Regions from separate parts of the Pseudomonas sp. RA_105y_Pfl2_P56 genome, predicted to be linked through region 3. Evidence: predicted binding sites of a transcription regulator. Region 3 holds the regulator's gene; each other region holds the start of a gene.

Region 1 (9,706 bases), on a different contig from region 3:
ATTTCGCCGACGGCGTTGGTGAAGGCCAGTGCATGTTTGAAGTTCTTGAACAGGAAGACTTTCTCCAGCTGCATGATGCTGTCGCGTACTTCGATGTTCCAGTCAGGGATCTGCTTGATCAGGATCGGCAGTTCTTCGTCGCTGACTTGTGGCGCATCGGCGCGGCAGGCTTCGCAGTGGGCTTGGTTCAAAGTGGACATGGTTGGATTCCTGAATCGAGTGTTTTTTTTATAACGGTCGTCAATTGCGCCACGCTAAACCAAAGTGGCGCTAACGGACAGACTCACTTGTAAGCAAAAGCCACGGTTCACGCCGCTTTTGGTTTCGGCGGAAATTTTGGTGCATGCAGACCCAACTGCATGCCTTGTCTGACCATGGCCATGATGTCTTCATGGGCCACGTCGAACAGGCGCTTGAGGTTTGGCAGGACAAAGTACAGTGGTTGCAGAATGTCGATGCGGTACGGCGTGCGCATGGCTTCCAGCGGATCGAATGTCTGATGCTCAGGTTCGTCCGACAGGCAGTAAACGGTTTCTTTCGGTGAGGACAGGATGCCGCCGCCGTAGATCCGCTTGCCTTGCGGGGTGTCGACCAGGCCGAACTCGATGGTCATCCAGTACAGGCGCGCCAGGTACACGCGCTCTTCCTTGGTCGCTTGCAGGCCGAGTTTGCCGTAGGTGTGGGTGAATTCAGCGAACCACGGGTTGGTCAGCAGCGGGCAGTGACCAAAAATCTCGTGGAAAATGTCCGGCTCTTGCAGGTAGTCGAGTTCTTCGCGGGTACGAATAAACGTGGCCACCGGAAATTGCTTGCTGGCGAGCAGTTCAAAGAACGTCTGGAAGGGAATCAGTGCCGGGACGCGAGCGACCTGCCAGCCAGTGGTTTCACCGAGCACCTTGTTGATTTCGCTCAGTTGCGGAATGCGGTCGTGGGGCAGGCCGAGTTGTTCGATACCGTCCAGATATTCCTGGCACGCACGGCCTTCGATCACTTTCAGTTGGCGAGTGATCAGCGTGTTCCACACCGCGTGTTCTTCGGCGGGGTAGTCGATAAAACCTTGCGCATCGGGCTCGCGGGCCACGTATTGCGTCTGCTTCATGCTGCTCTCCTGCTAGGGGAATTCGTTCTTGTTATGTCCAGCGATGGACTCAGAATGACTCGAGAGCGTGTTGATTTGCAGCGGGTTGAATGGCGTCCTTGTAGGAAAGATCGTCGATTTTCGTAAAGTATTCGTTACGGATTGTAGTCTGCTTCGCGTTTGCTGCGATTTTCAGGTTTGAAAAGGCTATTGGGTGTCACATAATCTTGACGACTATCTGCGCGCCTCGACAGAAAAGTGAGACCAGGGTGCGCCGCAAAACCCTGTGGGAGCCGCTTGCTTGCACAGGGGTTGTGTTCAACCTAATCCTTGTCAGGCCTTTTCTATGCGCATCAAAGTCCACTGCCAGAACCGCATCGGTATCTTGCGCGACATCCTCAACCTGCTGGTGGCTTACGGAATCAACGTCGCGCGCGGCGAGGTCGGTGGTGAGCACGGCAACGCGATCTATCTGCATTGTCCCAACCTGATCAATATCCAGTTCCAGGCGCTGCGGCCGAAGTTCGAGGCGATTGCCGGGGTGTTCGGGGTCAAGCGAGTAGGGCTGATGCCCAGCGAGCGACGGCACATGGAGTTGAATGCCTTGCTCGGCGCCTTGGAATTCCCGGTGCTGTCGATCGACATGGGCGGCTCGATTGTCGCGGCGAACCGGGCGGCGGCACAGTTGCTGGGCGTACGGGTTGATGAGGTGCCGGGGATTCCGCTCTCGCGCTATGCCGAGGATTTCGATTTGCCGGAACTGGTGCGCGCCAACAAATCGCGAATCAACGGTATGCGGGTCAAGGTCAAGGGTGACGTCTTTCTGGCCGACATCGCACCGCTGCAATCAGAGCACGACGACAGCGAAGCCATGGCTGGTGCGGTGTTGACGTTGCATCGCGCCGACCGCGTCGGCGAGCGCATCTATAACGTGCGCAAACAAGAGTTGCGCGGGTTCGACAGCATCTTCCAAAGCTCGAAAGTCATGGCCGCGGTGGTGCGCGAGGCGCGACGCATGGCGCCATTGGACGCACCTTTATTGATAGAGGGTGAGACCGGCACGGGCAAGGAGTTGCTGGCGCGCGCCTGCCACCTCGCCAGTCCGCGTGGGCAGTCGCCGTTGATGGCGCTCAATTGCGCGGGGCTGCCGGAGTCGATGGCTGAGACCGAGCTGTTTGGCTATGGCCCGGGTGCTTTCGAAGGTGCGCGCGCCGAAGGCAAACTCGGGCTGCTGGAGCTGACGGCGGGCGGCACCTTGTTTCTCGATGGCGTCGGTGAGATGAGCCCGCGTTTGCAGGTGAAGTTGCTGCGTTTTCTGCAGGATGGCTGTTTCCGTCGGGTCGGCAGCGACGAAGAGGTTTATCTGGATGTGCGGGTGATCTGCGCCACGCAGGTCGACTTGTCGGAGCTGTGCGCGCGCGGTGAGTTTCGCCAGGATTTGTATCACCGCTTGAACGTGCTTTCGCTGCACATTCCACCGTTGCGTGAATGCCTCGATGGCTTGACGCCGCTGGTGGAGCACTTCCTCGATCAGGCCAGTCGGCAGATCGGGTGTTCGCTGCCCAAACTGGCACCGGCGGCGATGGACCGGCTTAGTCATTACCATTGGCCGGGTAATGTGCGGCAGTTGGAAAACGTGCTGTTCCAGGCCGTTTCGCTGTGTGATGGCGGTACGGTCAAGGCTGAGCATATTCGTCTGCCGGATTACGGCGTGCGTCAGCCGCTTGGCGATTTTTCGCTGGAGGGTGGTTTGGACGAGATTGTCGGGCGCTTTGAGAAAGCAGTGCTGGAGCGGTTGTATTCCGAGCATCCGAGCAGTCGGCAATTAGGCAAGCGGTTGGGGGTTTCGCATACGACCATTGCCAATAAGTTGCGGGAGTATGAAGTCGGTAAAACCGATTCATAGCCCAAACATGTGTGGGTAATGATGGCCTCTTCGCGAGCAAGCCTGCTTGCACATTTGCAATGCAATCGCTGTGGGCGCGAGCTTGCTCGCGAAGGCGTTGGTACCGACAGCCTCAGCGCCAGGCTTTGCCACCTACCGGCATAACACCGCCGGTTTTTCGACTTCGATACATTTCTCCCGTTCGCGCAAAACCCCTCAAGTCCTTTGTTTGCCGGGCCTGAAGCCGCCAGAAAAAAGTTGGTCTGCAAATTGCTTATGGCTCAGCAGTACAGCGGTGGGCGGCAAACGTCCGGCATGCAGAGGAAAGAGTGTGGACAAGTACCTTTATGTGGCAATGACCGGCGCCAGCCAGAACGCACTGGCGCAAAAGGCGCATGCCAACAACCTGGCGAACATCTCCACCAATGGTTTTCAGCGCGACCTGGAGCAGGCGCGTTCGATGCCGGTGTTCGGTGACAGCTTTCCGGCGCGTGCGTATGCCATGAGCGAACGTCCCGCCACTGATTTCACCCCAGGCTCGCTGGTGCAGACCGGCCGTGACCTCGACGTCGCCGTGGCCGGCAATGGTTGGATCGCCGTGCAGAACCCGAACGGTGGCGAAAGCTACGTGCGTACCGGCAGCCTGAATGTCGACGCCCTCGGCGTACTGCGCGCCGGCAACGGCATGCCGGTGATGGGCAATGGCGGTCCGATCGCCGTGCCGCCCGAGCAGCAGATCGAAGTCGGTGAAGACGGCACCATCAGTATTCGTGCGATGGGCGAAGGCCCGCGCGTCATGGCAGAGGTGGACCGGATCAAACTGGTCAACCCGGACATCAAGAACATGAATAAGGGCCTCGATGGCTCGATTTACACCAAGGACGGCAAGCCTGCGCCGGCCGATGCCAATGTCAAACTGGTGTCGGGTTTCCTGGAGTCGAGCAACGTCAATGCCGTGGAAGAGATGACATCGGTGCTGGCCCTGGCCAAGCAGTTCGAGTTGCACGTCAAGATGATGAACACCGCCAAAGACGACGACCAGGCCATGGCTCGGGTCTTGCAGATCAGCTAATTATCAGAACGTCGCGCCGTAAAACAGGCGCACGAGGAGAATCGAATGCTTCCGGCTCTATGGGTTGCCAAAACAGGTCTGTCCGCCCAGGACACCAACCTGACGACCATTTCCAACAACCTGGCGAACGTCTCGACTACGGGTTTCAAACGTGATCGCGCCGAATTCCAGGACTTGCTGTATCAGATCAAGCGTCAGCCAGGCGCCCAGTCGACTCAGGACAGCGAGCTGCCGTCGGGTCTGCAAGTGGGTACGGGTGTGCGCATCGTCGGTACGCAGAAAAACTTCACCGCCGGTAGCCTGCAAACCACCGAGCAGCCGCTGGATCTGGCCGTTGATGGTCGCGGTTTCTTCCAGATTCTGCAGCCGGACGGCACCACGTCCTACACCCGTGACGGTACTTTTCACCTCGATTCCAATGGCCAGGTCGTCAATGCCAGCGGTTTCGCCCTGGAACCCGCCATCGTCATCCCGAACGATGCGCAGACCTTCACTGTGGGTCGTGATGGCACCGTCTCGATCACCGTTGCCGGTAACCCGGCATCCCAGGTGATCGGCAACCTGCAAACCGCCGACTTCATCAACCCGGCCGGTCTGCAAGCGGTGGGTAACAACCTGTTCCTGGAAACCGCTGCGTCGGGTGCGCCGCAAGTCGGTACGCCGGGCCTGAACGGTTTCGGCACCACACTGCAGAACACCCTGGAAACCTCCAACGTCAGCACCGTTGAAGAGATGGTCAACATGATCACCACTCAGCGCGCTTACGAGATGAACTCCAAGGTGATCTCCACCGCCGACCAGATGCTCTCGTTCGTAACGCAGAATCTGTAATCAAGTCTATGAGGCGGCCATGAGGTCGCCTGCAACACCGTGAGGTAGGGTCATGAATCGCTTCGTATCTGTTCTGGCATTGAGTGGAGTCGTCTCGCTCGCGGGCTGCGTCGCTCCGACGCCCAAGCCCAATGACCCTTACTACGCTCCGGTGTTGCCGCGCACGCCGTTGCCGGCGGCAGCCAACAACGGCTCGATCTATCAGGCCGGCTTCGAGCAGAACCTGTACAGCGACCGCAAGGCGTTCCGGGTCGGTGACATCATCACCATCACCCTGAACGAGAGAACCCAGGCGAGCAAAAACGCCAACTCGCAAGTGGCCAAGAACAGCAAGACCGGCATCGGCCTGACTTCGTTGTTTGGCGGCAGCGGTACCCTCAACAACCCGTTGGGCAGTACTGATCTGAGCCTGGACGTCGGCTACAGCGGCGACCGCGCAACCAAGGGCGACAGCAAGTCCGGCCAGAGCAACAGCCTGACCGGTTCGATTACCGTGACCGTGGCCGACGTGCTGCCCAATGGCATCATCGCTGTGCGCGGCGAGAAGTGGATGACCCTCAATACCGGCGATGAGCTGGTGCGGATCGCCGGTCTGGTACGTGCCGATGACATCGCCACTGACAACACCGTGTCGTCGACCCGTGTCGCCGATGCGCGCATCACCTACTCGGGCACCGGCTCGTTTGCCGATGCGAGTCAGCCAGGCTGGTTCGACCGTTTCTTCCTCAGCCCGCTGTTCCCTTTCTAGGTGGCTACGTTGAATTTCAGAAGCCTTATGGTGGCCGCGTTTTTGTTGTCGGCGGCCTTCAATGCACAAGCCGAACGGTTGAAGGACATCGCCAGCATTTCCGGCGTGCGTTCCAACCAGTTGATCGGCTATGGCCTGGTGGTCGGGCTGAATGGCACCGGTGACCAGACGACGCAAACGCCGTTCACCCTGCAGACCTTCAACAACATGCTCTCGCAGTTCGGCATCAAGGTGCCGGCAGGGTCGGGCAACGTGCAGTTGAAAAACGTCGCGGCGGTGTCGGTGAGTGCCGATCTGCCTGCGTTTGCCAAACCGGGTCAACAAGTCGACATCACCGTTTCGTCCATCGGTAACTCCAAGAGCCTGCGCGGCGGCACGTTGCTGCTGACGCCGCTCAAGGGTATCGACGGTAATGTCTACGCCATCGCTCAGGGCAACCTGGTGGTGGGCGGTTTTGATGCCGAAGGTCGCGACGGTTCGAAGATCACTGTCAACGTTCCGTCGGCCGGTCGTATTCCTGGCGGTGCGTCGGTGGAACGTTCGGTGCCGAGTGGTTTCAATCAGGGCAACAGCCTGACGCTGAACCTCAATCGTTCTGACTTCACCACTGCCAAGCGCATCGTCGACAAGATCAACGACATGCTCGGCCCTGGTGTGGCGCAGGCCGTTGATGGTGGATCGGTTCGCGTCACCGCACCGCTCGACCCGAGCCAGCGTGTCGACTATCTGTCGATTCTGGAAAACCTTGAAGTCGACCCCGGTCAGGCGGTGGCCAAAGTCATCATCAACTCGCGTACCGGCACCATCGTCATCGGTCAGAACGTGAAAGTCTCGCCAGCCGCCGTCACCCACGGCAGCCTGACCGTGACCATCACCGAAGACCCGATCGTCAGCCAGCCGGGCCCGTTGTCCAACGGCCAGACTGCCGTTGTGCCGCGCTCGCGGGTCAATGCCCAGCAAGAAGCCAAGCCAATGTTCAAGTTCGGCCCGGGCACCACCCTCGACGAGATCGTCCGGGCGGTGAACCAGGTCGGCGCGGCGCCGGGTGACTTGATGGCGATCCTTGAAGCACTGAAGCAGGCCGGCGCGTTGCAAGCCGACCTGATCGTGATCTGAGGACGACGACCATGGACATGCGCAAGAGCGGGCTGGTCAGTAGCAGCGATTCGGGTTCTTACTCTGACCTCAATCGCCTGAACCAGCTCAAGGTTGGCGACAAGGACAGCGATGCGAACATGCGCAAAGTGGCGCAGGAGTTCGAGTCGCTGTTTCTCGGCGAGATGCTCAAGTCGATGCGTTCGGCCACCGAGGCGCTGGGGCAGGACAATCCGCTCAACACGCCGGCGGCCAAGCAGTATCAGAAAATGTACGACCAGCAACTGGCCGTGTCGCTGTCCCGCGAGGGCGGTGGTATCGGTCTGGCCGACGTGCTGATGCGCCAGATGTCGAAGAACAAGCCCCTGGCGTCCGGCTTGGCGGCGGCCGCGTCCGCCGCCAAGCAGGAAGAAGCCAAAGCCAAGGCTGCTGCCGTGGCAACGCCGATTGCCGCTGGCACGGTCGCCACCCATGGCCCGTTGTCGCGACTCAATGGCGAACGTCCATTGTGGGCCTCGCGTTCAGTCAATGCGCCGAACACGCAACTGGACCATCGCAACGACATGGCATTGATCAATCAGCGGCGTTTGGCTTTGCCACCGAAACTGGCTGATCGCCTGCTCGCGGGTCTGGTGCCGTCGGCCACTGCGACGAACGCCGCGACACAATTGCCACAGCGCGCTACGACGGCCGCCACCACTGGCGCAGGTCCGTTGTACAACGGCGACTGGCTGGCACGCGCCGAGGCCGATAAGGCTTCCGGCGGGCAGATGCAGGTTTACGGCCGTGCGGTGGCACAGATTCCGCTGGCCCCGGCGAAGAAAGCCTTCAGCTCCGCCGACGAATTCGTCAACACCATGCTGCCCATGGCCAAGGAAGCGGCTGACCGTATCGGTGTCGATCCACGTTATCTGGTGGCGCAAGCGGCACTGGAAACCGGTTGGGGCAAATCGGTCATGCGCGCACAGGATGGCAGTAGCAGCCACAACCTGTTCGGCATCAAGGCCAGCAGTAACTGGAAGGGTGATTCGGCCCGGGCAATCACCAGCGAGTTCCGTAATGGCGCGATGGTCAAGGAGACGGCCGAGTTCCGTTCCTACGCCTCGTACAAGGACAGCTTCCATGATCTGGTGACTTTGCTGCAGAGCAATAATCGCTATCAAGATGTGCTGAAGTCGGCCGATAACCCAGAACAGTTTGTACGCGAGTTGCAAAAGGCCGGTTACGCCACCGACCCGAACTACGCAAACAAGATTTCGCAGATTGCCAAGCAGATGAACAGTTTCCAAAACTACGCTGCGGCGGGTGTATCCACCACGCCTTTATAAGGCACAAGGTATAAGGTCTGAACCATGAGTTTGCTCAATATCGGGATGTCGGGACTGTCGGCCAGCCAGTCCTCTTTGGCTACGACAGGCAACAACATTGCCAACGTCGACACCGCCGGTTATTCACGTCAGCAAACCGTGCAGGGCACCAAATCCTCGCAGCAGTTCGGCACTGTTTTCATTGGTACGGGCACGACCCTGGCTGACGTGCGCCGGGTGTATAACTCATATCTGGAAAGCCAACTGCACACAGCAACCTCGCTCGACAGCGAGTCGGCCTCTTTTCTGGCCCAGGCTACGCCGCTGGACTCCATGCTGTCGGACACCAACACCGGCCTGACCGGTGTGCTGCAAAAATTCTTCACGACGATGCAGGGCGTTTCGACGTCGGCGACCGATGATACCTCGCGTCAATCGGTGCTGACGGGGGCTCAGGCGCTGACCAGTCGTTTCAATACCATCGCCAAACAGCTCAACGATCAGAACACCACCATCAACGGCAGCCTTGGCGACATGACGGGCCAGGTGAACAAACTGGCCACTTCGATTGCCAATCTGAACCAGAAGATCGGTGAGATCTCCACCAGCGGGGGCGCGCCGAACGATCTGCTGGACAGCCGTAACGAAGCCGTTCGCCAGCTCTCCGAACTGACGGGCGCACAGGTTGTTGAGCGTGGCACCAGTTTCGACGTCTACATTGGCAGCGGTCAGCCGCTGGTGATCGGCAACACCACCAACACGCTGAGCATGGTCGCGAGCAAAACCGATCCGTCGCGCATGGCCATCCAGATGGATCGCGGTTCGAGCACCATCGACATCACTTCGGCGATGAGCGGTGGCGAAATTGGCGGCCTGCTCACTTACCGCAAAGAAGTCCTTGACCCGTCACTCAACGAGTTGGGCCGAGTGGCGCTGGTGATCGCTGATCAAGTCAACAGCCAGCAAGCCCAAGGCATCGACAAGAACGGTGACTTCGGCGCGGCGATTTTCAACAACATCAACAGTGCCGCACTGATCAGTCAGCGCAGCATCGCGCAGTCGGGTAACAGTGCAGGTTCGGGCAACCTCGATGTCACCATCAAGGACACCGGCAAGCTGACCACCAGCGATTATCAGGTAACGTTCACCAGCGCCACTGACTACACCGTCAAGCGTTCTGACGGTACCGACCTGGGCGCCTTCAGCACTACGACCAATCCGCCGCCAGTGATCGACGGTTTCACCCTCGCACTCAATGGTGGTGCGTTGAGCGCCGGTGACACCTTTAAAGTGACTCCGACCCGTAATGCGGCCACAAGCATCCAGACGGTGCTCACCGATCCGAAGAAAATTGCTGCGGCAGGTCCGTTGACCGGCGTGGCCAGCGCTGCCGGCCTGGGGACTTACACTCAGCCGACGCTCAGCGACAAGATTGATATCTACAACCCGACTGCCCAGGCTGATATGCAGGCGGCTTTGAAGAACTCGACGCCGGTCAAGCTGGTGTTCGGCGCGGCGAGCGGTGGCAGCCAGTCGTACAACCTGGTGGATGCCAAGGGGGCAACCATTGGCACCGGCACGATCGTTCCCGGCCAATCGAACACGCTGAACCTGCAAGTCGGCGTCGTCGATGCCAGCGGCAACCCGGTGATGGACACAACCGTCACGCCGAACGTACAGAAGACCTTCA
Region 2 (9,706 bases), on a different contig from region 3:
CGGGTGAGCGACGTCTTTGTCGAGGGTGGGGCAACCGCCGTTGGTTACCTGTGTTGAATGCCTAGCCAGATTTGTGCCAACAGGTTGAGATCAAGGTACGCCCGCTCGCGATATCGGTTTCAGCCCAGCAACTCACTCATGGCAATGATCTGCTCCGCCACCTGAATCAGCTTCTGCTGGCGGCTCATGGCCTGGCGGCGCATCAGGGTGTAGGCCTCTTCCTCGTTGCAGTCCTTCATCTTCATCAACAAACCCTTGGCCAGTTCGATGCGCTTGCGTTCTGCCAGTTGCTGGTCGCGGGCCTGAAGTTGCGCGCGCAAGGCCTGATCGCTCTCGAAGCGGGCCATGGCCACATCAAGAATCGGCTGCAACCGTTGTGCGTGAATACCTTCGACGATGTAGGCACTGACCCCGGACTTGATCGCCTGACGCATCACGCTGGGGTCATGTTCGTCGGTGAACATCACAATCGGCCTTGGCTGGTCGCGGCTGACCAGTACCACTTGCTCCATGACATCGCGACTGGGTGACTCGGTATCGATCAGAATCACGTCCGGGCGCACTGTTTCGACGCGCGCGGGCAGATCGATGGTCAGGCCGGACTCGTCGATTACCTCGAAACCCGCCTCGGTCAGCGCGGTCTTCAGACGTCCGACTTTTTTCGCCGTGTCGTTGATCAGCAGAATACGCAACATGTTCACGGTCTCCTGTCAGCGTCGGGCGAGAAGAGGAGCGTCGTCGCTCAGAGCGTGCAGCTTGAAACTGCGGGCGTAACCGGCCGGGTCGCTGCCGTCCCAGACTTTGCCGTCGAGCAACTCGCTGCTGCGCATGTCCGTAGCCCACGCGGCAACGCCCACGGCGGTCGCGGCTTCACGGTAGATGTCGAGTTGTTGAACCTGGCGGGCGACGGCGAGGTAATCCGGATCTTCGCGCAGCAACCCCCAGCGGCGGAACTGAGTCATGAACCACATGCCGTCGGACAGGTACGGCAAATTGACTTCGCCCTTGCCGTGAAAGCGCAAGCCGTGAGGATCTTGCCAGCGATTGCCCAAGCCGTCGGCATAGTCACCGAGAAAGCGCGGTTCGATACACGACGTCGGCGCGTCCAGGTATTGCGGCGCGCTGAGCAACTGCGCAGTGCTGCGGCGATTCTGCGGGCTTTGTTCGATAAAACGACTGGCTTCAAGGATCGCCATCACCAACGCCCGCGCGGTGTTGGGGTATTGCTCGACAAAGGCACGGGTGCAGCCGAGAACCTTCTCCGGGTGATCGGGCCAGATGGTCTGGCTGGTGGCCAATGTAAAACCAAGATCCTGCTGTACCGCGCTGGCTGCCCACGGCTCCCCGACGCAAAAACCATCGATGCGCCCGGCTTGCAGGTGCGCGACCATTTGCGGTGGCGGCACCACCACGCTCTCAACATCCTGCAACGGATGAATGCCCTGGCTCGCCAGCCAGTAATAAAGCCACATCGCGTGAGTGCCGGTGGGGAACGTCTGGGCGAAGGTCAGTTTTGCGCGGCTTTGGTGCGCATGACGATCCAGTGCTTCAGGACTGGTCACGCCGAGGTTTTGCAGACCGTGGGACAGGTTGAGACTTTGGCCGTTCTGATTCAGGCCCATCAGCACTGCCATGTCGGTCGAAGCAACACCGCCGATGCCCAGGTGCACCGCGTAAATCAGCCCGTAGAGGCTGTGGGCGGCGTCGAGTTCGCCGCTGACCAGTTTGTCGCGCAAATTGGCCCACGACGTCTGGCGTTTCAGGTTCAGGGTCAGCCCATAAGGTTGGGCAAAGCCCTGAGTGGCAGCGACGACCACGGAGGCGCAATCGCTCAGGGCCATGAAACCCAGGTTGATTGCGCTTTTTTCCGGGGCATCACTGCCGTTGACCCAGGCCAGCGGCCCGACGGAGGGTTCATTCATCGAGTGCACCTGCAAAAGCCGCCTTCAAAAAAAACGCCGTCCCAGGCTTTGCGCAGGCAAAACCCGAGGACGACGCCATTGTCATTGCCCGCACGCCGCCGTTGGCCTGTGAGCTGATGACGATGAAAGTGCAAGGCATATGCCAGTCACCACGATTTGCGTGTGCGCCTCGCGCGGCAGGTCGATGCACGGCTATAATCGCCGCCTCTTTTCGCCGCCCGAGTCATCGCCGCCCATGTATTCCCTGGCCCGTCAGCTGTTGTTCAAACTTTCCCCGGAAACCTCCCACGATCTGTCGCTGGATCTGATCGGCGCGGGTGGGCGTTTGGGCCTCAATGGCTTGCTGTGCAAGGCACCGGCGAAGATGCCGGTGACGGTCATGGGGCTGGAGTTCCCGAACCCGGTGGGTCTGGCGGCCGGTCTGGACAAGAACGGCGCGGCCATCGACGGCTTCGCGCAACTGGGTTTCGGTTTTGTCGAAATCGGCACCGTGACTCCACGCCCACAGCCAGGCAACCCGAAACCACGGATTTTCCGCCTGCCGGAAGCCGAGGCGATCATCAATCGCATGGGCTTCAACAACCTCGGTGTCGATAACCTGCTGGCGCGCGTCGCAGCGGCCAAATACAAAGGCGTGCTGGGCATCAACATTGGCAAGAACTTCGACACCCCGGTCGAGCGTGCCGTGGACGATTATCTGATCTGCCTGGACAAAGTCTACGCCCACGCCAGTTACATCACGGTCAACGTCAGCTCGCCGAACACCCCGGGTCTGCGCAGTTTGCAGTTCGGTGATTCGCTCAAACAGTTGCTGGCCGACCTGGCCACGCGCCGCGCCGAACTGGCGTTGCGTCATGGCAAACATGTGCCGCTGGCGATCAAGATCGCTCCGGACATGACTGACGAAGAAACTGCGCAGGTCGCGCAAGCGTTGATCGAAACCGGGATGGACGCGGTGATTGCGACCAATACCACCCTGAGCCGTGTGGGTGTTGAAGGCATGGAGCATGGTGATGAGGCGGGTGGTCTGTCGGGCGCGCCGGTGCGAGACAAGAGCACGCACACGGTGAAGGTGCTGGCGGGTGAGTTGGGTGGTCGTTTGCCGATCATTGCCGCTGGCGGTATCACGCAAGGCAAACATGCGGCTGAGAAGATCACGGCCGGTGCGAGCCTGGTGCAGATTTATTCTGGCTTCATCTATAAAGGCCCGGCGTTGATTCGTGAGTCGGTCGACGCCATCGCTGCCCTGCGCTGATTTCGCAGGTTATGTGGTCCAGCACAAAAAATGATCATTCAGGCATAAAAAAGGGCTCCTCGAAGGAGCCCCTGGGCCGCAGCCCGCCGTCCGGGAAGGACGTGCGTGGTTAATGCGTTAAACATTCAGATTGTCGTGTCGGAGTAAATGCCCTGTGTCAGCCGACGGCGTGAAGTTCGTTGAGTCTGTGGATTCCCGCAGTGCCGGTCATACCGTCCCAGTTGTCGCCGCGTCCTTCTCGCCAGCCGTTGATCCAGGCTTGGCGTACCGACGGTAGAGTAAATGGGCAAAGCTCACGGGATTTTCCACCAACGCCATATTGATATCCGCGCAAAAATGCTCTTTCCAACGGATCACGCTTAAGTCTTCTCATAGGGTGTTTCCCTCACTTGTTGACTGTTCTTGACGCGTTGACCTCAATCGAGGTCTGGCAGAAAACTCCTGCCGTTGGCGGCTCGCTGCCGGCGTGGCGAGCCAAGGTGTTGACGCCGTTTCAACGTCAACCTGTGCTCAGTTCTAACCAATGAGTCACACCGATGGAATGATCGTTTTGTCATAAGCACGTAACAAAAATAGTGCTATTGCCATAAGTACCGACGGGTTTCATGGGTGTTCTTTAGGCAAACCCCGGTATGATCGGCTCCGCGCTGGATGATGGGGTTAATTCTTTAGTGAGAATGACCCACGTTTAGCGTCAGGTACTATTCGACGAAGGGTCGTTTTACGGCAATTTGTTTCACCACGTTTTTATCTGTCCTTGCATCTAAGCTCTTTTAACCCGAGCAGCGGGGATGGAATGGCACACCTTCGTGCCACGCGGGCGTTCTTTTAGAAAAGCGCCTGATTGAAAACCGGATCGGCAATGCGTTGCCGATTCACTAGCCAAAGGCTCTGGAAAAACCATGTCCGATCGTTTCGAACTCTTCCTCACTTGCCCCAAAGGCCTTGAAGGCCTGCTCATCGAGGAAGCCGTCGGGCTTGGCCTTGAAGACGCCCGCGAGCACACGTCCGCCGTGCGTGGCATGGCGACCATGGAAACCGCTTATCGCCTGTGCCTCTGGTCGCGTCTGGCTAACCGTGTGCTGCTGGTGCTCAAGCGTTTTCCGATGAAAGACGCTGAAGACCTGTACCACGGCGTGCTCGACGTCGAGTGGCAGGACCACATGCTCAGCGACGGCACCCTGGCCGTTGAATTCAGTGGACACGGCTCGGGTATCGACAACACCCACTTCGGCGCCTTGAAAGTCAAAGACGCCATTGTCGACAAACTGCGTACCCCGCAGGGCGATCGCCCGAGCATCGACAAGCTGAACCCGGATCTGCGCATTCACCTGCGTCTGGATCGCGGCGAAGCCATTCTGTCCCTCGACCTTTCCGGCCACAGCCTGCACCAGCGCGGCTATCGCTTGCAGCAGGGCGCGGCGCCGTTGAAGGAAAACCTCGCGGCGGCGATTCTGATCCGTTCCGGTTGGCCGCGCATTGCGGCTGAAGGCGGCGCGCTGGCTGACCCGATGTGCGGTGTCGGTACGTTCCTCGTCGAAGCCGGCATGATCGCCGCCGATATGGCGCCGAACCTGCGTCGTGAGCAGTGGGGCTTCACCGCGTGGCTCGGTCACGTCCCGGCGCTGTGGAAGAAACTCCACGAAGAAGCTTCCCAGCGTGCCGCTGCCGGTCTGGCCAAGACGCCGCTGTGGATTCGCGGTTACGAAGCGGACCCGCGCCTGATTCAACCGGGCCGCAACAACGTTGAACGTGCGGGTTTAAGCGAGTGGATCAAGATCTACCAGGGCGAAGTCGCGACGTTCGAGCCGCGTCCGGATCAGAACCAGAAAGGTCTGGTGATCTGCAACCCGCCGTACGGCGAGCGTCTGGGTGACGAAGCCAGCCTGCTTTACCTCTACCAGAACCTCGGCGAGCGCCTGCGTCAGGCCTGCCTGAACTGGGAAGCGGCGGTGTTCACCGGCGCGCCGGATCTGGGCAAGCGCATGGGCATTCGCAGCCACAAGCAGTATTCGTTCTGGAACGGTGCGCTGCCGTGCAAGCTGCTGTTGATCAAAGTGCTGCCGGATCAGTTTGTCACCGGTGAGCGTCGCACACCGGAACAGCGTCAGGCCGAGCGTGAGCAAGCCGCTTACGATCAAACCCCGGACGAGCCACAAGAGCGCAAATTCAACAAGAACGGCAATCCGATCAAACCGACGCCAGCCCCAGCACCAGTGATCGAGCAGCCGCGCTTGAGCGAAGGCGGGCAGATGTTTGCCAACCGTCTGCAAAAAAACCTCAAGGCCATGAGCAAGTGGGTCAAGCGCGAAGGCATTGATTGCTACCGCGTCTACGATGCCGACATGCCTGAGTATTCGATGGCCATCGACCTGTACCACGATTGGGTGCATGTCCAGGAATACGCGGCGCCGAAGTCCATCGACCCGGAAAAGGCCTCGGCCCGCATGTTCGATGCCCTGGCGGCGATTCCGCAGGCGCTGAACGTCGACAAGAACCGCGTGGTGGTCAAGCGCCGCGAACGCCAGAGCGGCACCAAGCAGTACGAGCGCCAGAGCGCACAGGGCAAGTTCAACGAAGTCAGCGAGGGCGGCGTGAAGTTGCTGGTCAACCTCACCGACTACCTCGACACCGGCCTGTTCCTCGACCACCGGCCGATCCGCATGCGCATTCAGAAAGAGGCTGCCGGCAAGCGCTTCCTCAATCTGTTCTGCTACACCGCGACGGCCAGCGTCCACGCGGCCAAGGGCGGTGCACGCAGCACCACCAGCGTTGACCTGTCGAAGACTTACCTCGATTGGGCGCGCCGTAACCTGTCGCTGAACGGCTACTCGGACAAGAACCGTCTGGAGCAGGGCGATGTGATGGCGTGGCTGGAGAACTGCCGGGACGAGTACGACCTGATCTTCATCGATCCACCGACTTTCTCCAACTCCAAGCGCATGGAAGGGATTTTCGACGTGCAGCGTGATCAGGTGCAGTTGATCGACCTGGCCATGGCTCGCCTGGCGCCGGGGGGCGTGCTGTACTTCTCCAACAACTTCCGCAAGTTCGAGTTGGAGGAGAATTTGACCGAGCGTTATGCGGTCGAGGAAATCAGCGCGCAGACCCTTGATCCGGATTTCGCCCGTAACACCAAGATTCACCGCGCCTGGAAAATCACGGCTCGTTGACGCTTGGAAAGATTGGATCCACAGAGCCTTGATTTTTAAAGGCTCTTGGATTCTCTCAGTGCTAGCCAAATTAGTGGCTAATAGCTATAACTCACTCATGGCCAATGGCGTTTTCCGCAATAGTGGCGTAGTGAGTGGCCCTTATGTCGTTGCACCCCGTGCGCCCGAAGATTCTGGGTTTTATCAGCGAAGACGTCTCGGCCTGGCTGGTCGCGATGCTGGTATTGCTCGCCGGCGGGATTCTCACGGGGCTGCTCGCCTGGGCGACCCTCAATCAGTTGCAGCAACAATTGCATCAGCGTTTTCAACTGCTGGCCAATGAACGCTACAGCCGCATCGAAGAGCGCTTTCAGGATCAGGAACAGCGCCTGGACGGCTTGCGCCGCTTCTTCGTCAACTCCCAATCGGTGTCCCGCGCCGAGTTCGATGGTTATGCCAAGCCCCTGCTGTTGCGCACTCAAGCCTATTCCTATGCCCCTCGCGTGCCGCGTGCACAGCGACTTGCGCTGGAGCAGGCGGTCCGTGACGAGGGCTTGAGCACCTTTACCTTTCGCGAACTGAGCGCCGACGGCCAGTTGCAAGTGGCGGGGGATCGCGCCGAGTACGTGCCGGTGCTCTACACCCAGACCCAGAGTCGCTTGCCGGCCCCGTTGGGTTATGACCTGCTGGCGCAGCCGCTGCGCCGTGCAACGCTGGAGCGCGCCGATCACACCGGCCGTATGGCCGTCTCGCAACCGTTGCATCTGGTCAGCATCGAGCCGGCCTATGCGCGGGGAGTATTGCTGCTGGCGCCGGTCAACCGCGCAGGCGCGCCGGGCGCAATGCCGCAAGGCTACGTCATGGCGGTGATCAGCATGCGTCAGTTGCTCGCGGACGGGTTGCCTGAAGAAAACCATGATTTCCTGACGGTGCGCATTCTCGACCTCTCCACCGCCGAGCAACACGAGGTGCTGTACGAATCGGCGAACAAACCCGGGGCGAGCGATCTGGAATCGACCCGGCTGTTGCGCCTGGCTGACCACGACTATCAGGTTGAAATGCAGCCCAGCGAAGCGTTCCTGCAGGCCAATCACTCCTCCATCAGCAGCCTGGTGGTACTGGGGGCGATGCTCAGTCTTTTGCTCAGTGCCTTGCTCTACGTACTGGTCAGTCAGCGTCAACGAGCCCTGCGCCTGGTCGAGCAACGCACCCGGGAACTGCATGCCCGCGAGCAGGAGCTGCGCGGCGCCCACGGCCAGTTGCGTGGCGTGCTGAATGCCGCCACGCAAGTAGCGATTATCGCCACTGATTTGCGCGGCGTGATCAACACTTTCAACCCGGGTGCGGAACAGATGCTGGGCTACAGCAGCGCCGATGTCGTCGGCCACATGACCCTGGAAAACCTGCACCTTACGCGTGAGTTGACGGCGCGCTCTGCCGAGTTGAGCGCGCGCTATGGCAAGACCATTCCGACCTGTCAGGCGATGTTGGTCGAGGGGGGAGAAGTGGGCGGTCACGAAGCGCGTGAATGGACGCTGGTACGCCACGACGGCAGTCATTTGCCGGTGAACATGCTCGCAACACCGGTTCTCGATGAGCAAGGCCTTTGGGTCGGGCATCTGGCGATCTGCATCGACATCACCGAACGCAAGCGGGTGCACGAGGCACTGGCGGCGCGGGACGTGTTGTTAAAGAAGCTCAGTGCCCATGTCCCGGGCGGCATCTATCAATTCAAAATGGAGTTCGGTGGGCGTTTCAGCGTGATCTACGCCAGCGACGGCATCCGGGAAATCTACGAACTTGAGCCGGACGTGCTGTTGCTCGACGCCGAGGCGGTCTTTTCTCGCATTCACCCGCAGGACATCACCCGCGTGCGCAAATCGATTCGTGCGTCGGCTGAAAACCTCAGCCCATGGCGCGAGGAGTACCGCGTGCAGTTACCCGAGCGCGGCGTGCGCTGGGTTCGCGGTGAAGCGACGCCCGAAGAGCTGCCGGGCGGGGGCGTGCTGTGGCACGGCTACATTTCAGACATTTCCGACCTCAAGCGAGTGCAGGAGGAACTGCGAGCACTGTCGGTGACAGATTCGTTGACCGGCATTCACAACCGTCGCTACTTCCAGGAACGACTGACCAGCGAAATGGCTCGGGTTGAGCGGGGTGGGGGTGAGCTGTCGGTGATCATGCTCGACATCGATCATTTCAAGCGCATCAACGACCAGTATGGTCACGCGGTGGGTGATCGGGTGCTGCAAGCCGTGTGCGAGCGTATTGGCCACCGGTTGCGGCGTACGGATGTGTTTTGCCGCTTGGGTGGTGAGGAGTTCATGGTGCTGTGTCCGGACATCGACGGTGAACACGCGTACAGGTTGGCCGTGAAGTTGTGGCAGGGCCTTCGCAGCGCGCCGGTGGATGTGGTTGGCGTGGTCACCGCGAGTTTCGGTATCGCCAGTTGGCGACCGGGAGAGGGGGCTGATTCGCTATTGCTGCGCGCGGATTCAGGGGTTTACGCGGCGAAGCAGGGCGGACGGGATCGTGTCGAGCGGCAGATGAATTAAACCTGTGGGCGCTAATCCCCAGCGGGAGCGGGCTTGCTCGTGAAGGCGCAATGTCAGTCAATAGCGTTCTGGCTGAACTGACGTCTTCGCGGGCAAGCCTGCGCCCACAGGTTCGGCAGTGTGCTTACAGCACGGAAGCGGTCTGCGCCGTTTTCGGCTGGCGATACAGATCCAGCAGCACCTGATCCAGCACCGACGACGCACCAAACGGCGCTTTGTCGTTGAGGATCGCCACCACCGCCCAGGTGTTGCCGTTGACGTCGCGGCTGAAGCCGGCAATCGCCCGCACAGTGTTCAGAGTGCCGGTCTTGATGTGGGCTTCGCCGCGCATGGCGGTGGTCTTCAGACGTTTACGCATGGTGCCGTCGGTACCGGCGATCGGCAGCGAGCTGATGTACTCGGCGGCGTACGGGCTATGCCAGGCCGCTTGTAGCATGTTCGCCATTTCACGGGCGCTGACCCGTTCGGCACGGGACAGACCAGAGCCGTTCTCCATCACCAGGTGCGGCGCGGTAATGCCTTTCTTTGCCAGCCACTGACGCACCACGCGCTGAGCGGCTTTGGCATCGTCACCGTCGGCGTCGTTACGGTACTTCTGGCCCAAGCTTAGGAACAGTTGCTGGGCCATGGTGTTGTTACTGTATTTATTGATGTCGCGGATGATTTCCGCCAGGTCCGGCGAATAAGCGCGGGCCAGCAGTTTGGCGTTGCTTGGGGTGGACGCCAGACGATTCTTGCCCTGAATGCTGCCACCCAGTTCTTTCCAGATCGCCCGAACGGCGCCGGCGGTGTAAGTCGCATGGTCGAGCAGCGACAGGTAAG
Region 3 (9,706 bases):
TGGATCTGGTCGCCGATCAGGTTGATGCCAGGTTGTTGGTGACCTTGCCGGTGACCAACAACCTGCCGATTGCCGCACTCATCGTTGGCGCACCGGCGATCGGTGGTGCGCTGTTCCTGATCGACAAGCTGATCGGTGATCGTGTGGCGCGCTTCGCCAGCGTGAAATACACCGTCAAAGGTCCATGGAAAGACCCGAAAATCACGTTCGACAAGCCTTTTTGAACAGCCAGTCCCTGAACCGATGGAGTAGCATGGCCGCTTACCTCTTGCGGAGTTCGCCATGTCTTTAGCGGTCATTCAAATGGTCAGCCAGAGTGACGTGCAGGCCAATCTGGCCCAGGCCCGACGCCTGCTCGAACAGGCGGCGGCCGGTGGCGCGAGGCTGGCCGTGTTGCCGGAAAACTTCGCCGCCATGGGCCGTCGCGACATCGCCGACATCGGTCGAGCCGAAGCATTGGGCGAAGGGCCTATCCTGCCGTGGTTGAAACAGACCGCCCGTGACCTCAGGTTATGGATAGTGGCCGGTACGTTGCCGTTGCCGCCCTTCGATCAGCCGGAGGCCAAGTCACATGCCTGCTCGCTGCTGGTCAATGATCAGGGCGAAATCGTTGCACGGTATGACAAGTTGCATCTGTTCGATGTCGATGTAGCGGACAATCGCGGCCGTTACCGCGAATCCGATGACTATGCTTATGGCAGTAGCGTGGTGGTGGCGGACACGCCGGTCGGCCGAGTCGGTCTGACAGTGTGTTACGACCTGCGCTTCCCGGAGTTGTACAGCGAATTGCGCGCTGCCGGTGCCGAGTTGATTACCGCACCGTCAGCCTTCACCGCGGTGACCGGTGCGGCGCATTGGGATGTGCTGATTCGCGCGCGGGCCATCGAGACTCAATGTTATGTGCTGGCGGCAGCGCAGGGCGGGATACATCCGGGGCCGCGGGAAACCTTCGGTCACGCGGCGATCATCGACCCGTGGGGCCGCGTGCTGGCGCATCAGGATCAAGGCGAAGCGGTGTTGTTGGCCGAACGCGATAGCGATGAACAAGCGTCCATCAGGGCGCGGATGCCGGTGACGAGTCATCGGCGGTTTTTCTCGCAGGGCGCACAGCGGCCTGCCTCAGAACACGAATTTAAGGCGTAAACCTATGAGCGAGTTGTTGTCCTCAGTCAGTGATCACCTGTTGGCGCCCGGCGGCGTGACGATCGAAAGCCTGCAAGGCGTGCTTGGCGATCTGGCCGGCCCGGGCATCGATGCCGCCGACCTGTATTTCCAGGGTCAGATCTCCGAGTCTTGGGCGCTGGAAGATGGCATCGTCAAGGAAGGCAGCTTCAACCTTGATCAGGGTGTGGGTGTGCGGGCGCAGTCCGGTGAGAAAACCGGTTTCGCCTACAGCAACGCGATCACCCTTGAAGCCCTCGGCGCTGCGGCGCGAGCGGCCCGTTCGATCTCCCGCGCCGGGCAGAACGGCACGGTGCAGGCATTTACCAGCCAAGACGTTGCGCAACTGTATGCGCCGGACAATCCGCTGGAAGTGCTGAGCCGTGCCGAGAAGGTCGAGCTGCTCAAGCGCATCGACGTGGCTACCCGCGCACTCGATCCGCGTATCCAGCAAGTCAGCGTGAGCATGGCCGGGGTCTGGGAGCGGATTCTGGTGGCTTCCACTGATGGCGGTCTGGCGGCGGATGTGCGACCGCTGGTGCGCTTCAACGTCAGTGTGATCGTTGAGCAAAACGGCCGTCGCGAGCGTGGCGGGCATGGCGGCGGCGGGCGTACCGACTACCGTTATTTCCTCGCCGAAGACCGCGCCATGGGCTATGCCCGTGAAGCGCTGCGTCAGGCGCTGGTGAACCTCGAAGCGATTCCGGCGCCGGCTGGTACTTTGCCGGTGGTGCTGGGTTCGGGCTGGTCCGGCGTGCTGCTGCACGAAGCGGTCGGCCACGGTCTGGAAGGCGACTTCAACCGCAAAGGCAGTTCCGCTTATAGCGGCCGCATGGGTGAAATGGTTGCTTCAAAGCTCTGCACCATTGTCGATGACGGTACCTTGAGCGGCCGTCGCGGCTCGCTGAGCGTCGACGATGAAGGTACGCCGACCGAGTGCACCACGCTGATCGAAAACGGCGTACTCAAGGGTTACATGCAGGACAAGCTCAATGCACGCCTGATGGGCGTGGCCCGCACCGGTAACGGGCGTCGTGAGTCCTATGCACATCTGCCGATGCCTCGGATGACCAACACCTACATGCTGGGCGGCGAAAGCGACCCGGCAGAAATCATTGCTTCGGTGAAGAAAGGCATCTATTGCGCCAACCTCGGTGGCGGTCAGGTCGACATCACCAGTGGCAAGTTCGTGTTCTCCACCAGCGAGGCCTATCTGATCGAAGACGGCAAGATCACTGCGCCGGTCAAAGGCGCGACGTTGATCGGCAACGGCCCTGAGGCGATGAGCCGGGTGTCGATGGTCGGTAACGACCTGGCGCTGGACAGCGGTGTGGGGACGTGTGGCAAGGATGGACAGTCGGTGCCGGTGGGGGTTGGCCAGCCAACGCTGAAAATCGATGCGATCACCGTGGGTGGCACGGGCGCATAAGAAAAGATGGAGCTTTGGGTGGCGCGCAGGGCGACCACCCAGTGACGAATATCAACGCAGACCGCGTTGAGTCTCGTCCAGCTCACGGATGTATTTGAAGATTTTACGGCTGGAAGCAGGAGGTTTGTTTTGCGCAACCTCGTGCTGAGCCTGACGGATCAGGGAACGCAGTTGCTGGCGATCGGCGTCCGGGTAGTCGACGACGAATTTCTCCAGCACGGCATCGTCGCCCGCGATCAGGCGATCACGCCAGCGTTCGAGATTGTGGAAACGCTCGTTGTACTGACGAGTCGAGGCATCGAGTTGATCGAGCAGAGTCAGAATCGCGTCAGTGTCCTGATCGCGCATCAGTTTGCCGATGAACTGCAAATGCCGCTTACGCGCGATATTCGCGGTGTGCTTGGGCGCATCGGCCAAGGCCCGGCGCATGGCGTCGGTCAGCGGCAGTTTTGCGATCAAGTCAGGCTTGAGTGTTGTAAGGCGCTCGCCGAGGTCAACCAGAGCATGCAGCTCGCGTTTGACCTGAGATTTGCTTTTTTCTCCCGTATCGAGGGAGTCGTCGTAAGAATCAACCATGGTGGCAGTCCGCAAAGAAACGCCGCCATGATAACCAGTCGGGGGCCGCTTGTCCGGCCCGGTCGCTCGATGGCCCCCGCCGAAAGCAGAATTTGAGTGGAGATGAGCATGAGTGCAGTTCAAAGCGTCGGCCCGCAGGCATTGCCGGCACTGCAGGAACAAGTCGAGCAGATCATCGCCGAAGCCAAGCGTCAGGGCGCCAGTGCCTGTGAAGTGGCGGTGTCGCTGGAGCAGGGCCTTTCGACATCGGTCCGCCAGCGCGAAGTCGAAACTGTCGAGTTCAACCGCGATCAGGGCTTTGGCATCACGCTGTACGTCGGTCAGCGCAAGGGCTCTGCCAGCACGTCTGCCACGGGGCCTGAGGCGATTCGCGAAACCGTTGCCGCCGCACTCGCCATTGCCAGGCACACCTCCGAGGACGAAGCTTCGGGCCTCGCTGATGCTGCGCTGATGGCCAGGGATCAGCAGGATTTCGATCTGTTCCACGAATGGGATATCACGCCGGAGCAGGCCATCGAGAAGGCTTTGATCTGTGAGGCGGCGGCATTTGATGCTGATGCGCGGATCAAGAATGCCGATGGCACCACCCTCAGCACCCATCAAGGCTGCCGCGTTTACGGCAACAGCCATGGTTTCATTGGTGGCTACGCGTCGACGCGACACAGCCTGAGTTGCGTGATGATCGCCGAGGCCGACGGCCAGATGCAGCGCGATTACTGGTACGACGTGAACCGTCAGGGCACTTTGCTGGCGGATCCGGTAAGCATCGGCCAACGCGCTGCACAACGGGCGGCGAGCCGTCTGGGGGCGCGTCCGGTGCCGACTTGCGAGGTGCCGGTGCTGTTTTCTGCAGAACTGGCAGGCGGTTTGTTTGGCAGTTTCTTGTCGGCGGTATCCGGCGGCAGTCTGTATCGCAAATCGTCGTTCCTGGAAGGCACGCTGGGGCAGAAACTGTTCCCGGAATGGCTGACCATCGACGAACGTCCGCATCTGATGCGTGCCATGGGCAGCGCCTGGTATGACGGTGACGGCCTGGCGACTTATGCCAAACCGTTTGTCGAAAAAGGTGAGTTGGTGTCGTACATCCTTGGGACCTATTCCGGTCGCAAGCTCGGTATGCCGAGTACGGCCAACGCTGGCGGCGTACACAACCTGTTTGTCACTCATGGCGATGAGGATCAGGCCGCACTGCTGCGGCGCATGGGGCGTGGGCTGTTGGTCACCGAGTTGATGGGCCATGGTTTGAATATGGTCACGGGTGACTATTCGCGCGGGGCGGCGGGATTCTGGGTCGAGAACGGCGTAATCCAGTTCGCGGTGCAGGAAGTGACTATCGCCGGCAACATGCGCGATATGTTCAAGCAGATCGTCGCGGTCGGTAACGATCTGGAGCTGCGCAGCAATATTCGCACTGGTTCCGTGTTGATCGAACGGATGACGGTGGCGGGCAGCTAAGCCCCGCCCGCGACACAAAAAAGGCGCGCCATCCGATTGGGTGGCGCGCCTTTTTTATGCCGGCCCCTGGCACTGCCGAGGCTGCGATTTTTTGATTGTTCGACGATCAGCCACCTTCGTCGAAGAAGTTGTTGATCAACGCCACCAACGCATCCAGCGCTTCTTGTTCCTGATGTCCTTCAGTACTCAAATAGATTTTTGTGCCCTTGCCGGCAGCCAGCATCATCATCGCCATGATGCTTTTGCCATCCACTACCGTTTCTGGTGTGCGGCCTACTCTGATCGTGCAATCCGGATACTGACCTGCAACCCCGACGAACTTGGCCGACGCCCGGGCGTGCAAGCCCAGTTTGTTGATGATTTCGATTTCCAGAGCAGGCATCGCGGTGTGAATCCTTTAAGTGAGGTCGCGGTGGCGAACCTGGACGTTCTTCAGGGTTTTGTGCAGGGCCTGACCCAGGCGTTCGGTCAGGTAGACGGAGCGGTGATGCCCGCCGGTGCAGCCGATGGCAATGGTGACGTAGGCGCGATTGCTCGCGGCGAAACGCGGCAGCCATTTGTGCAGGTAGGCGTAAATGTCCTGGAACATTTCCTCGACTTCCGGCTGCGCCGCCAGGTATTCGGCCACCGGCGCATCGAGACCCGATTGCGCGCGCAGCTCTGGCTTCCAGTACGGGTTGGGCAGGCAGCGCACGTCGAACACCACGTCTGCATCGACCGGCATGCCGCGTTTGAAGCCGAATGACTCAACGAGAAATGCTGTTCCGGGTTCAGGCTGATTGAGCAGGCGCAACTTGATGGTGTCGCGCAACTGGTACAGGTTCAGGTGGGTGGTGTTGATCTTCAGGTCGGCCAGATCGGCGATTGGGCCGAGCAGGGCGGTTTCATCGCTGATCGCTTCGGCCAGTGAGCGGTTGGCAGTGCTCAGTGGATGACGCCGACGGGTTTCCGAAAAACGCTTGAGCAGGGTTTCTTCGTCGGCGTCCAGATAAAGCACATCGCACTGGATGTGGCGGCTGCGGACTTCTTCCAGCAACTCGGGGAAACGCGAGAGATGGCTCGGCAGGTTGCGCGCATCGATCGACACGGCCACCAGCGGTTGTGCCAATTCGGTGTGTATCAGTGCGCGTTCAGCCAGTTCTGGCAACAAGCCTGCCGGCAGGTTGTCGATGCAGTAGTAACCGCTGTCCTCAAGGACATTCAGTGCGGTGCTTTTGCCCGAGCCGGAGCGGCCACTGACGATGATCAAGCGCATGATTAATGCCTGTTCTGCTCTTCCAGTACCACTTGGTACAAGGCTTCACTGCCGGCAGCGCTGCGCAGTCTTTCGCGTACTTCCTTGCGGTCGAGCATGCTGGCGATTTGACGCAGTAACTCCAGGTGCGCATCGGTAGCGGCTTCTGGGACCAGCAGTACAAACAACAGATCAACGGGGGCGCCGTCGATCGCATCGAAATCGATAGGGGCGTCGAGGTGAAGCAGAGCGCTGACAGGCTCAATGCAACCCTTGAGGCGACAGTGAGGAATGGCGATGCCGTTGCCAAAACCGGTGGAACCGAGTTTTTCACGGGCAATCAGGGCCTCGAAGACATCTTGCATCTCCAGCGCCGGCACTTCGCGGGCGATCAGGTTGGCAATTTGTTCGAGGGCTTTCTTTTTACTGCCGCCCGGCACGTTCACAAGAGAACGGCCGGGGGTCAGGATATTTTCAAGTCGGATCATGGAGTGGGGGGTTATCGACCGGTAGCGCCCTGGAGCAGGCTCTGGGTCTTTTCCTTATGCTTTTTGAGTTGTTTATCCAGCTTGTCGGTCAGGGCGTCGATCGCGGCGTACATATCGGTATGTTCCGCGTTGGCGACCACTTCACTGCCGGGAATATGCAAGGTGGCTTCGATTTTCTGCTTGAGCTTTTCGACACACATCGTGACTTGTACGTTGGTGATCTTGTCGAAATGGCGCTCCAATCGTTCGAGTTTCTCGTTGATGTAGGTGCGCAGAGGTTCGGTCACTTCCAGTTGGTGTCCACTGATGTTGACTTGCATACAGCTTCTCCTTCGTTGCCAGTGCATAAAGCGGCAGGCTGGATAGCCTGCCACTGGAACGCTGTAACGTGGCTTACATCAACCGCTTGCGTTCGCTCGAAGGCGCGATCCCGAGGGACTCGCGGTACTTGGCGACGGTGCGGCGAGCCACCTGAATGCCTTGTGCCTCCAGTAAACCAGCGATCTTGCTGTCACTCAACGGCTTTTTCTGATTTTCCGCAGCAACCAGTTTTTTGATGATCGCGCGGATCGCCGTGGACGAGCATTCACCGCCTTCGGAGGTGCTGACGTGGCTTGAGAAAAAGTATTTCAGTTCATAGATACCGCGCGGGGTATGCATGAACTTCTGCGTGGTCACTCGGGAAATCGTCGATTCGTGCATGCCAACCGCTTCGGCGATGTCATGCAGCACCAGTGGCTTCATGGCTTCGTCCCCGTATTCCAGAAAGCCGCGTTGATGCTCGACGATCTGGGTGGCCACTTTCATCAGGGTTTCGTTGCGGCTTTGCAGGCTCTTGATGAACCAGCGGGCTTCCTGCAACTGGTTGCGCATGAAAGTGTTGTCGGCGCTGGTATCGGCGCGTCTTACGAAGCCGGCATACTGGGCGTTGACCCGCAGGCGGGGCACTGATTCCTGATTCAGTTCGACCAGCCAGCGTTCATTGTCCTTGCGCACAATGACGTCAGGGACGACGTATTCGGCTTCAGTGGATTCGATCTGAGAGCCCGGACGCGGGTTGAGGCTCTGCACCAGTTCGATGACTTGACGCAGTTCATCTTCCTTGAGCTTCATGCGCCGCATCAACTGGTTGTAATCGCGGCTGCCGAGCAAGTCGATGTAGTCGGTGACCAGACGTTTCGCTTCAGTCAGCCATGGTGTCTTCGCCGACAACTGGCGCAGTTGCAGCAACAGGCATTCGCCGAGGTTGCGGGCGCCGATGCCAGCGGGTTCAAACTGCTGGATGCGGTGCAGAACGGCTTCGATTTCGTCCAGTTCGATGTCCAGTTCCGGGTCGAACGCTTCGAGGATTTCTTCGAGGGTTTCGTCCAGGTAACCCTGGTTGTTTATGCAGTCGACCAGGGTGACGGCGATCAGTCGGTCGGTGTCTGACATCGGCGCGAGATTGAGCTGCCACAGCAGGTGGCTTTGCAGGCTTTCACCGGCGGAGGTGCGAGTGGTGAAGTCCCATTCGTCGTCATCGCTGCTGGGCAGGCTGCTGGCACTGGTCTGGTAGACGTCCTCCCAGGCCGTGTCGACCGGAAGCTCGTTGGGGATACGCTCGCTCCATTCGCCATCTTCCAGATTGTCCACCGTCGGAGCGGTTTCCTGATAGGACGGTTCCTGAATTTCGGTGTTGGGCTTTTGCTCGGCGTTGTCGGCCAGAGGGTCCGAGTTATCGAAGTCGTCGCCTTCTTCCTGGCGTTCGAGCATCGGATTGGATTCCAGGGCCTCCTGGATTTCCTGTTGCAGATCCAGGGTCGACAATTGGAGCAGACGGATGGCCTGTTGCAGCTGCGGTGTCATCGTCAGCTGCTGGCCCATTCTCAAGACTAGCGATGGTTTCATGGCAGGGGCTTAACACCTTATTCGCCGGCGCACATGCGCCATCCACTACAGAGCGCCGAAGCGCCAAACTTAAGCAAATTATATGCCTGAAACTGAAGTGTTTGCCTAGAGCGTTGTAACAATTAAAGCGTATTAAATCCTGCTTGAATCGATACAGCGCCCGCGCGTCTCTCCGGGCGCTGTCGCGTTTACAGGCGGAACTCGTGACCCAGATACACTTCCTTGACCAGATCGTTGGCCAGGATGGTTTCTGCGTCGCCTTCGGCAATCAACTGGCCGTCGTTGACGATGTAAGCGGTTTCGCAGATATCCAGCGTCTCACGCACGTTGTGGTCGGTGATCAGTACGCCGATGCCCTTGGCCTTGAGGTGGTGGATGATCTGCTTGATGTCGCCGACCGAGATCGGGTCGACACCGGCGAACGGTTCGTCGAGCAGGATGAATTTCGGTGCGGTTGCCAGAGCACGCGCGATTTCAACTCGGCGGCGTTCACCACCGGACAGGCTCATGCCCAGGTTGTCGCGGATGTGGCTGATGTGAAATTCCTGCAGCAGGCTTTCCAGCTCCTTGCGACGGCCGGCCTTGTCGAGCTCCTGGCGAGTCTCGAGGATGGCCATGATGTTGTCGGCCACCGACAGCTTGCGGAAGATCGAGGCTTCTTGCGGTAGATAGCCAATACCTGCCTTTGCGCGACCGTGCATTGGCTGGTGGCTGACGTCCAGATCGTCGATCAGCACGCGGCCCTGATCGGCCTGTACCAGGCCGACAATCATGTAGAAGCATGTGGTCTTGCCGGCACCGTTCGGGCCGAGCAGGCCAACAATCTGGCCGCTGTCGATCGACAGGCTGACGTCACGCACGACCTGGCGGCTTTTATAGGCCTTGGCCAGATGCTGAGCTTTCAGAGTGGCCATTACTGGGTTTTCTCGTCGGTTTTCTTCTTCGGCTGGATCACCATGTCGATGCGCGGACGCGACTCGGTGACCTTGCTGCCGGTGGCACGGCCGGCACTGGCCAGTTTCTTCACCGTGTCGTAGACGATTTTCTCGCCTTGGGTGATGTTGTCGTCCTTGTCGACAACCTTGGCCTTGTCGATCAGCACGACGCGGTTCTGCGCTGCGTGGTACTGGATCGTTACGCCCCAGCCTTGAACGGGTTTCTTGTCGCCGGCGGTTTGCAGTTGCTCGAAGTAGGCAAGGTTGCCCACCGAGGTCACCACGTCGATGTCACCGGCCTGAGTGCGAGTGATGGTCACGGTGTTGCCGGTAACCTTCATCGAGCCCTGAGTGATGATCACGTCGCCTTTATAGGTGGCAACGCCATTCTTGTCGTCCAGTTGGGCATCGTCGGCCTGAATGCGGATCGGCTGCTCTTGATCGTTCGGCAGAGCCCAGGCGCTCACGCTTCCCAGTGCTGCGCCCAGACTGAGCAAAATAGGGAGGGTTTTAACGAGCCTCATACTGTCCTCTTACGTTC

What was found. The regulator sigma-54, encoded in region 3, starts transcription at its own class of promoters, with help from an activator protein. The targets are predictions, from matches to a motif close to ANTGGCATNNANNTTGCTNT.
Region 1: a site for sigma-54 is predicted at 3,221-3,240, ahead of AACY11_RS14940 (flagellar basal body rod protein FlgF). Genes of this name have one in related genera too.
Region 2: a site for sigma-54 is predicted at 2,050-2,069, ahead of AACY11_RS02695 (CmpA/NrtA family ABC transporter substrate-binding protein). Genes of this name have one in related genera too.

What each region holds. Positions count from the first base shown of each region.
Region 1 covers NZ_CAXAPL010000019.1:54,320-64,025, forward strand. Annotated here, with positions in the region: gene AACY11_RS14925 (4a-hydroxytetrahydrobiopterin dehydratase) at 1-200, opposite strand, end outside; gene phhA (phenylalanine 4-monooxygenase) at 308-1,099, opposite strand; gene AACY11_RS14935 (sigma-54-dependent transcriptional regulator) at 1,425-2,984, shown strand; gene AACY11_RS14940 (flagellar basal body rod protein FlgF) at 3,295-4,035, shown strand; gene flgG (flagellar basal-body rod protein FlgG) at 4,081-4,866, shown strand; gene flgH (flagellar basal body L-ring protein FlgH) at 4,919-5,614, shown strand; gene AACY11_RS14955 (flagellar basal body P-ring protein FlgI) at 5,642-6,730, shown strand; gene flgJ (flagellar assembly peptidoglycan hydrolase FlgJ) at 6,742-8,037, shown strand; gene flgK (flagellar hook-associated protein FlgK) at 8,062-9,706, shown strand, end outside.
Region 2 covers NZ_CAXAPL010000002.1:220,082-229,787, reverse strand. Annotated here, with positions in the region: gene AACY11_RS02700 (ANTAR domain-containing response regulator) at 120-695, opposite strand; gene AACY11_RS02695 (CmpA/NrtA family ABC transporter substrate-binding protein) at 711-1,922, opposite strand; gene AACY11_RS02690 (quinone-dependent dihydroorotate dehydrogenase) at 2,158-3,177, shown strand; gene rmf (ribosome modulation factor) at 3,335-3,550, opposite strand; gene rlmKL (bifunctional 23S rRNA (guanine(2069)-N(7))-methyltransferase RlmK/23S rRNA (guanine(2445)-N(2))-methyltransferase RlmL) at 4,080-6,350, shown strand; gene AACY11_RS02675 (sensor domain-containing diguanylate cyclase) at 6,494-8,884, shown strand; gene dacB (D-alanyl-D-alanine carboxypeptidase/D-alanyl-D-alanine endopeptidase) at 9,009-9,706, opposite strand, start outside.
Region 3 covers NZ_CAXAPL010000005.1:27,866-37,571, reverse strand. Annotated here, with positions in the region: gene AACY11_RS05230 (YhdP family protein) at 1-224, shown strand, start outside; gene AACY11_RS05225 (carbon-nitrogen hydrolase family protein) at 283-1,143, shown strand; gene tldD (metalloprotease TldD) at 1,148-2,590, shown strand; gene yjgA (ribosome biogenesis factor YjgA) at 2,642-3,166, opposite strand; gene pmbA (metalloprotease PmbA) at 3,275-4,621, shown strand; gene AACY11_RS05205 (HPr family phosphocarrier protein) at 4,728-5,003, opposite strand; gene rapZ (RNase adapter RapZ) at 5,019-5,876, opposite strand; gene ptsN (PTS IIA-like nitrogen regulatory protein PtsN) at 5,879-6,343, opposite strand; gene hpf (ribosome hibernation-promoting factor, HPF/YfiA family) at 6,355-6,663, opposite strand; gene AACY11_RS05185 (RNA polymerase factor sigma-54) at 6,737-8,230, opposite strand; gene lptB (LPS export ABC transporter ATP-binding protein) at 8,419-9,144, opposite strand; gene lptA (lipopolysaccharide transport periplasmic protein LptA) at 9,144-9,689, opposite strand; gene lptC (LPS export ABC transporter periplasmic protein LptC) at 9,676-9,706, opposite strand, start outside.